DNA from 2 places in the Vibrio sp. KUL78 genome. Region 1 is predicted to be linked to the other one. Evidence: predicted binding sites of a transcription regulator. Region 1 holds the regulator's gene; the other holds the start of a gene.
The links. The regulator MetJ, encoded in region 1, represses methionine synthesis genes. The targets are predictions, from matches to a motif close to TTAGACNTNTANANGTCTAA.

Region 1 (4,533 bases):
CACGATGACCAACACGGTACAGCGATTGTTACTGCAGCAGGTATGCTCAACGCTATCGAGCTTCAGGGCAAAGATCTGAAAGAAACCACTATTGTCTGTCTAGGTGCAGGCGCAGCGGCGATCGCTTGTATGGAGCTGTTGATCAAATGCGGTGCGATGCGTGAGAAGATCTATATGCTGGATCGTAAAGGTGTGATCCACACTCGTCGTGACGATCTTAACGAATACAAAGAGCTGTTTGCCAACAACACAGATAAGCGCACGCTAGAAGATGTGATCGAAGGCGCGGACCTATTCCTAGGTGTATCAGGTCCTGATCTGTTGCCACCAGAAGCGCTTAAGCTAATGGCGGACAAGCCAATCGTGTTTGCGTGTTCAAACCCAGATCCAGAAATCAAACCTGAGCTTGCTCATCAGGTTCGTGATGACCTAATTATGGGTACAGGCCGTTCAGACTACCCGAACCAGGTAAACAACGTGCTGTGTTTCCCGTTTATCTTCCGTGGTGCTCTTGATGTGCGTGCGAGTGAGATTAATGATGAGATGAAACTAGCAGCGGTAGAAGCGATTCGTGAGCTAGCGAAAGAGCCAGTACCACAAGACGTACTCAATGCCGCAGGTGTTGAGGCGCTGACCTTTGGTAAGGACTACATCATTCCAAAGCCAATGGACCCGCGTTTGCTTCCTCGTGTGGCTAAAGCGGTAGCGAAAGCTGCGGTTGAATCTGGCGTGGCTCGTATTGAGTTACCCGATAGCTATATGGCTTAAGGTTGTGGCACAAGCCAAACGCATTTAACGAGAAGAGGGTCTAGATGACCCTCTTTCTTATTGAATGGTGCAATGGTTGTTGCTTATGTGACCGGATTAAAGTGTTACCTATGTGACCATTAGTACATTTTGACTGTGGTGACTCTAAAACGCGCGTCATTCCTGCGTAGGCAGGAATCTTCTTGAGGCTTGGTGCGCGCTTGTAGTAGGCCCCTGCCTGCGCAGGCGCGCGGCTAGTAGGGTGACGATAAATTTGACCGTGATGACTCTATAGCGTGCGTCATTCCTGCGCAGGCAGGAATCTTCTTGAGGCTTGGTGCGCGCTTGTAGTAGACCCTTGCCTGCGCAGGCGCGCGGCTAGTAGGGTGACGATAAATTTGACCGTGATGACTCTATAGCGTGCGTCATTCCTGTGCAGGCAGGAATCTTCTTGAGGCTTGGTACGCGCTTTGAGTAGACCCTTCTTACGCAGGCGCGGCTAGTGGGATGACGATAAATTTAACCGTGATGACTTTAAAGCGCGCGTCATTCCTGCGCAGGCAGGAATCTTCTTGAGGCTTGGTGCGCGCTTTGAGTAGACCCTGCCTACGCAGGCGCGCGGCTAGTGGGGTGACGATAAATTTAACCGTGATGACTCTAAAGCGCGCGTCATTCCTGCGCAGGCAGGAATCTTCTTGAGGCTTGGTATGCGCTTTGAGTAGACCCTGCTTACGCAGGCGCGGCTAGTGGGGTGACGATAAATTTAACCGTGATGACTTTAAAGCGCGCGTCATTCCTGCGCAGGCAGGAATCTTCCTGAGGCTTGGTACGCGCTTTGAGTAGACCCTGCTTACGCAGGCGCGGCTAGTGGGGTGACGATAAATTTAACCGTGATGACTCTAAAGCGCGCGTCATTCCTGCGCAGGCGCGCGGCTAGTGGGGTGACTAAATTTGATCGTGATGCCTCTAAAGCGCGCGTCATTCCTGCGCAGGCAGGAATCTTCTTGAGGCTTGGTATGCGCTTTGAGTAGACCCCTGCCTACGCAGGGGTGACGATAATTTTAGGGAGACGGTATCTATAGAACTGTGTTGCTACGCTCATTGAACAGAAGCTAGCGGAGGAAGTTCTTATGAACTTGAAGATATGATCTTAGAAATAGAATGCTACCTACTCTTCATCAAACGCTTCAAACTCAATCCCCATCGCCGTCATCAGCTCTTTCGCTTCTGTTGGGATATCATCAGGACGGTCTTTTCTTAAATCTTCGTCGGTCGGAAGCGGCTGGCCAGTGTAGGCGTGCAGGAAAGCTTCGCACAATAGTTCACTGTTGGTTGCATGGCGTAGGTTATTGATTTGGCGACGAGTACGCTCATCGGTCAATACCTTTAGCACCTTCAGCGGGATAGACACTGTGATTTTTTTTACCTGCTCGCTTTTCTTACCGTGCTCCGCATATGGGCTAATGTATTCACCATTCCAATCTGCCATTACACACCTTCGCTCTGTTAATCATAAATAGTAGTAATAAGAATGCTGCAATTTTAGCGGGATTTACTGCCATAAGCAAAGACATATAGACGTCTAGAAGTGTTGACGTCTCACATTTTGGAAAGTAAAGTGGGGCAACGAATGTGGATATTTATTTTAATGCAATGTTAATTCTTTAACGTTTGTGGCGTTTGCCGGTTCCCATATTACCGGTAAAAGTAGACACTGTGGTTACACCAACTAGCCATGCGATCTGAGAAAGGAAGTTTCTATGAGCAATCGGAAGCCAGCGACAATAGCCGTACGTACTGGTATCGAATCGGATACCCAGCATCACGCTGTGGTGCCACCTATTTATCTCTCTACTAACTATGGTTTCCCTGCCTTTGGGGAAGTGCCGACTTACGATTACACCCGCTCAGGAAACCCAAACCGAGGTTTGTTAGAAACTGCTTTGTATGAGCTGGAATCTGGTAAAGGCGCGGTAGTGACTAACTGTGGTACCTCTGCACTCAATCTTTGGGTTTCTGCTTTCTTAGGTCCAGAAGACACGATTATTGCTCCCCATGACTGTTATGGTGGCACGTACCGCTTGTTCAACACGCGTGCGCAAAAAGGTGACTTCAAGGTTAACTTTGTCGACCAAAGTGACGAGCAAGCCTTTGATGCTGCGCTTGAGCAAAAACCAAAACTTATCTTGCTTGAAACGCCGTCTAACCCACTTGTGCGTGTTGTCGATATTGCGGCCGTGTGTGAAAAAGCGAAAAAGGTCGGTGCGCTGGTAGCAGTAGACAACACCTTTTTGACACCTGTGTACCAAAAGCCTCTCGAGCTTGGTGCAGACTTTGTGATTCACTCAACGACCAAGTATATCAACGGTCACTCTGACGTGATTGGCGGTGTGGTGATCACCAAAACCGAAGAGCACGCAGAAGAGCTCGCATGGTGGGGCAACTGCATCGGTGCGACGGGTACGCCTTTTGATAGCTACATGACTTTGCGTGGTATTCGCACGCTTGGCGCACGTATGCGTGTCCATGAAGAGAGCTCGCAACAGATCCTAGATTTTCTTAAGCCGCAACCATTGGTAAAAGTGATTTATCACCCAAGTCTGCCTGAGCACCCTGGTCATGAGATTGCTAAGAAGCAGCAGTCTGGTTTTGGCTCTATGTTGAGCTTTGAGTTCGCGGGTAGCTTTGAGCAGCTTAAGTACTTTGTTGGTGAGCTAGAGCTATTCTCGCTCGCAGAGTCTCTTGGTGGCGTCGAAAGTCTGATTTGTCACCCAGCGTCTATGACGCACCGTGCGATGGGCGAAGAAGCATTAGCCGAAGCGGGCGTTTCTCAGCAGCTCCTTCGCCTCTCTGTTGGTCTAGAAGACGCGCAAGATCTGATTGATGACCTTGCCCAAGCGTTTGAGAAAGCATCTGCATTTAAAGGATAAGCCGGCATGAGTCAAAGCAGTACCCTGAATAACAGACACGGTAAGCAGTTGCACAAATTCGGCGGCAGCAGCTTAGCAGACCCTGAATGTTATCGCCGAGTGGTCTCTATCTTAAAAGACTACTCTAATGAAGAAGACCTTATCGTGGTCTCGGCGGCGGGTAAAACCACTAACCGTCTCATCGAATTTCTAGATGCGCTTAATAAAGATGGGCGCATTGCGCACGAGCACCTACAGGCGCTTCGTCAGTTTCAGATTGAGCTGGTGGAGTCACTACTAACCGGTGAAGAAGCCGAAGGTCTGGTCTCTCAGTTACACGACGAATTTAGCACGCTTGGTGAGCTTAGCTATCCGCTCACAGACGCTGAGCGCGCATCGGTATTAGGACACGGCGAGGTGTGGTCTTCACGCCTATTGGCTGCGCTGCTTAGACAGAGCGATTTGCCTGCAGTCGCACAGGACGCAAGAGCCTTCCTTCGCGCTGAGTTCGGCACTCAGCCAGAGGTAGACCGCGCTAAATCCTACCCGCTGATCAAAGAAGTATTGGCACAGCATGCGCATCACCGTGTGGTGATCACTGGTTTCATGGCGCAAAGTGAATGCGGCGAAACCGTGCTGCTGGGTCGTAATGGCTCTGACTATTCTGCTACTGTGATTGGCGCATTGGCGGAAGTGTCATGCGTGACGATATGGAGTGACGTTGCAGGTGTATACAGCGCGGATCCACGCGTGGTGAGTGATGCATGTCTATTGCCTTTGCTACGTTTAGATGAAGCCAGCGAACTGGCGCGTCTTGCAGCACCTGTATTGCACAGTCGTACGCTTCAGCCTGTTGCTCAAAGTGCGATGGACTTGA
Region 2 (4,533 bases), 140 kb from region 1:
CATCATAGTAAGGTCTAAAAAAGGTTGAGATAACCTAGTGTAACTCGCAAAAAAGACCTTAGCTATCGATAGTTAGCTCAGTTGTTTGCCAGTGTACTCTATGGTTTGGCCGCACTTTCGACAACGGTAGTTGGCTTGCTGGCGCAGGACCTTATTGTGGCGTCGTATGGTCACAGCAAATGTGTCGCATTGGCAGCGGTACTCAAACGTGCGTCCCTGTACAGACTGGATATTGAGTGAGTGTGTGGTGTTTGGTGCAATATGGAATACTTGGTTCATGACCATCTGCCACTCTTTGCCATGCGGGCGCACGCGACCGAACAGCGCATAGGTAATTAAATGAGCGACTTCATGGGGAATGACTTCGTCGATAAACGCCTGTTGATTCTCGACAAAAAGCACTGGGTTTAAACGGACCTCCCAGGTCTGTAGGTACGCTTTACCTGCGGCTTTTCCGCGCAGCTTGTAGTTGAGAGCTGGGACGGGGAAGTCTCTTTCAAAGTAGTGACGTGCACGCTCAATACAACGAGACAGTGTTTTTAAAGCAAGATAGTGAAGCTGCTCTGATAATTCTGCATCCACGAAGTTCAATCCAAACAAAAAGCGCCCAAACAGGGCGCCATTCTACTTAGGATGTGATGTTATGCCAACGCATCAGACATGATGCTTCTTCTTGATGGTCTCATGGTAAGCGTGCCAAGTTCCGTACCCGAGGATCGGCATGGTCACAATCATTCCAATCCCGTAGGTGGCAAAACCAATTAAAATACCGCCGCAAATGATAAGAGCCCACACTATCATGGCCGGAATGTTGGATTTCACCGCGTTAAAACTGGTGAAGACCGCGGTCATGATATCGACTCGACGTTCCATCATAAGAGGGATCGAGAAGGCTGAAATGCTAAAGATAACCGCTGCGATAACCGCGCCAACAACACTGCCGGTAATCAAAAACGGCGCGAACTCAGTTAGGGGAGCGCCTTGCACTGATGGGTAGAGCGCATGTAACAGCGCAGCGATACGCATCCAAAATATCATCGCTACCGCGAGTAACACGGCAAACGCCCATTGTGATGTTGAGTTGCGACCAATGGCTTTCATGGAATGGAACAGGCTCGGTTTGTGCCCTTTTTCTCTCTCCCAAGCGGCATCATAAAGACCCAGCGCCAAGAAAGGCCCGATAAGCATATAAACCACTAGGCTTGGCATAATGACGAGGTGTGTACCTTGCCATTGCACCAATAGAACGATCGCGACCGCCGCTGCGGTAAAGCAGAGTCCGTAGAAAGCACTAATGATTGGCATACGTATGAGGTCATGCAAGCCGAGCGCGAGCCAGTGGAATGGGGCTGATACACTCAGTTGGTTGCACGGAATGGTTTTAGCGTAATCTTGATCCCTGACTTCATGTTTCTTCTGGAAGTCATCAGAATTTACAGTTCGAGGCATATGTCCTCCCTGATTGACAAACTGGCCTTCGTTTTATCAGGGCATGGCGCTAATAGTCGCGGTGTTAACACGAGCAGCGACTCTCGCCGCAGTTGACGTGTCCTTACCAGCTTACCGTTATTAGCGTCTTCCCCTCTTAAGTGCTCTATTTTGCATACGAACAAACCGAGCAAATTGGTCTATTCGCAAGGGCACTTTTGATTAACTATTGACCGTGTTACAGGAAAACACAATTTTCAAAAGGGTATTAAATCAAAGCCATTCGAGTTTAAGTTAACAACTTTGTAACAAAGTGTTTGAAAAGACAGGATTAAAAAAATAAAAAAGCCCTCAAAATAATTTGAGGGCTTTTTTGGAGTAAATACTCAGACTAAGAGTAATTACAGACCAGCGAAATCACGTAGGATTGCCGCTTTGTCTGTCGCTTCCCAAGGGAACTCTTCGCGACCGAAGTGACCGTATGCTGCAGTCTTCTTATAGATAGGTTGCAGTAGGTTTAGCATCTCTTGCAGGCCGTATGGACGTAGGTCGAAGTTTTGACGAACCGCCTCTACGATGATGTCGTGAGAAACTTTTTCAGTACCAAATGTCTCAACCATGATAGATGTTGGATCAGCAACACCGATTGCGTAAGACAGTTGGATCTCACAACGGTCAGCCATACCAGCCGCTACGATGTTCTTCGCTACATAACGTGCTGCGTATGCTGCAGAGCGGTCAACTTTTGATGGATCTTTACCAGAGAACGCACCGCCACCGTGACGAGCTGCGCCGCCGTAGGTATCAACGATGATCTTACGACCCGTTAGACCACAGTCACCCATAGGACCGCCGATTACGAAACGACCGGTTGGGTTGATGAAGAAGTTGGTTTCTTTGTTGATCCACTCAGACGGAAGTACTGGCTTGATGATCTCTTCCATTACTGCTTCACGCAGGTCAGGTGTTGAGATTGAATCACAGTGCTGAGTTGAAAGAACAACCGCATCGATACCAACGATCTTACCTTGGTCGTATTGGAACGTTACCTGAGACTTAGCGTCTGGACGTAGCCAAGGTAGAGTGCCGTTCTTACGTACTTCCGCTTGCTTTTGAACAAGACGGTGAGAGTAAGTAATAGGTGCTGGCATTAGGATGTCAGTTTCGTTGGTTGCGTAACCGAACATGATGCCTTGGTCGCCCGCGCCTTGCTCTTTAGGATCTTCTTTATCAACACCTTGGTTGATGTCTGGAGACTGCTTACCGATGGTGTTTAGAACGGCACAAGAGTCCGCGTCAAAACCCATGTCAGAGTGAACGTAGCCGATTTCGCGAACAGTTTCACGAGTTAGCTCTTCGATGTCTACCCATGCTGAAGTGGTGATCTCACCACCCACCATCACCATGCCAGTCTTAACGTAAGTTTCACAAGCAACACGTGCTTTTGGATCTTGTTCTAGGATTGCATCAAGAACCGCGTCAGAGATTTGGTCTGCGATTTTATCTGGATGGCCTTCTGATACTGACTCAGAAGTAAACAGGTGCTTAGCCATGAGAGCTCCAATTACTGTTTTTAAGCGAGTGTCGAATCACTCACTTGTAATAAATTCAATGATATATAGTAGGTGTATCTACATCTAGACGTCTATTCTAGTCATCAATGTTCGATTAGCAAGCGATTTTTGCTTTTAACATATAGCCAAACGTTTGCCTATTTTGCGCGTGGATCGCCACATTCCGGCGACATTATTCGGCGATAATGCCAAAAAATGACGGTAAATCGTTTGCAGAGACTATATGGCTTTGCGACAATAGCCGCCGCTGATTATTCAATCAGTCTATGAAAAACTTGGAATTCGCTTAATGCACTCAGGAGCAGACATGTCTTCTCGTAAACAACTCGCTAATGCAATCCGCGCGCTAAGCATGGATGGTGTTCAACAAGCTAACTCAGGTCACCCAGGTGCACCAATGGGTATGGCAGATATCGCTGAAGTTCTTTGGCGTTCTCACCTAAATCACAACCCGTCAAACCCAGAGTGGGCTGACCGCGACCGTTTCGTACTGTCAAACGGCCACGGCTCAATGCTGATTTACTCTCTGCTTCACCTAAGCGGTTACGAGCTATCAATTGACGATCTTAAAAACTTCCGTCAACTGCACTCAAAAACACCAGGTCACCCAGAGTACGGTTATGCACCAGGTATCGAGACGACGACTGGTCCTCTAGGTCAAGGCATCACTAACGCGGTTGGTATGGCGATTGCTGAGAAATCTCTTGCAGCGCAATTCAACAAAGAAGGTCACGATATCGTTGACCACTTCACTTATGTATTCATGGGTGATGGCTGTCTGATGGAAGGTATCTCTCACGAAGCGTGTTCACTAGCGGGTACCCTAGGTCTAGGCAAGCTGATTGCGTTCTGGGATGACAACGGCATCTCTATCGATGGTGAAGTGGAAGGTTGGTTCTCTGATGACACACCTAAGCGCTTCGAAGCTTACGGCTGGCACGTAATTCCTGCAGTAGACGGTCACGATGCTGACGCGATCAATGCAGCGATTGAAGCGGCAAAAGCGGATCCACGTCCAACACTTATCTGTACTAAAACCATCATCGGTTTTGGTTCACCAAACAAAGCGGGCTCTCACGACTGTCACGGTGCACCACTAGGTCACGACGAAATTGCAGCAGCACGTGAATTCCTAGGTTGGGAACACGGTCCATTCGAGATCCCTGCTGACATCAAAGCAGAGTGGGATGCAAACGAAGCGGGTAACGCAAAAGAAGCAGCTTGGAACGAGAAGCTAGCAGCTTATGAAGCGGCTTATCCAGAGCTTGCGGCTGAGTTTAAGCGTCGTGTGAACGGTGAGCTTCCAGCTCAGTGGGAACAAGAAGCAAGCAAGATCATTGCAGACCTTCAAGCGAACCCAGCAAACATTGCATCACGTAAAGCGTCGCAAAATGCACTAGAAGCGTTCGGTAAGATGCTTCCAGAATTCATGGGCGGCTCTGCTGACCTAGCGCCATCAAACCTAACCATGTGGTCTGGTTCTCAGTCGCTAACGGCTGACGATGCGTCTGGTAACTACATCCACTACGGT

Region 2: the regulator MetJ is predicted to act here: its motif matches at 3,058-3,077, upstream of metK (methionine adenosyltransferase).

What each region holds. Positions count from the first base shown of each region.
Region 1 covers NZ_AP045837.1:3,284,403-3,288,935, reverse strand. Annotated here, with positions in the region: gene AC6I8Y_RS15280 (malic enzyme-like NAD(P)-binding protein) at 1-768, shown strand, start outside; gene metJ (met regulon transcriptional regulator MetJ) at 1,916-2,236, opposite strand; gene AC6I8Y_RS15270 (O-succinylhomoserine (thiol)-lyase) at 2,508-3,677, shown strand; gene AC6I8Y_RS15265 (bifunctional aspartate kinase/homoserine dehydrogenase II) at 3,684-4,533, shown strand, end outside.
Region 2 covers NZ_AP045837.1:3,148,345-3,152,877, reverse strand. Annotated here, with positions in the region: gene AC6I8Y_RS14630 (endonuclease) at 1-3, opposite strand, end outside; gene AC6I8Y_RS14625 (SprT family zinc-dependent metalloprotease) at 73-582, opposite strand; gene AC6I8Y_RS14620 (DUF2189 domain-containing protein) at 655-1,449, opposite strand; gene metK (methionine adenosyltransferase) at 1,830-2,981, opposite strand; gene tkt (transketolase) at 3,292-4,533, shown strand, end outside.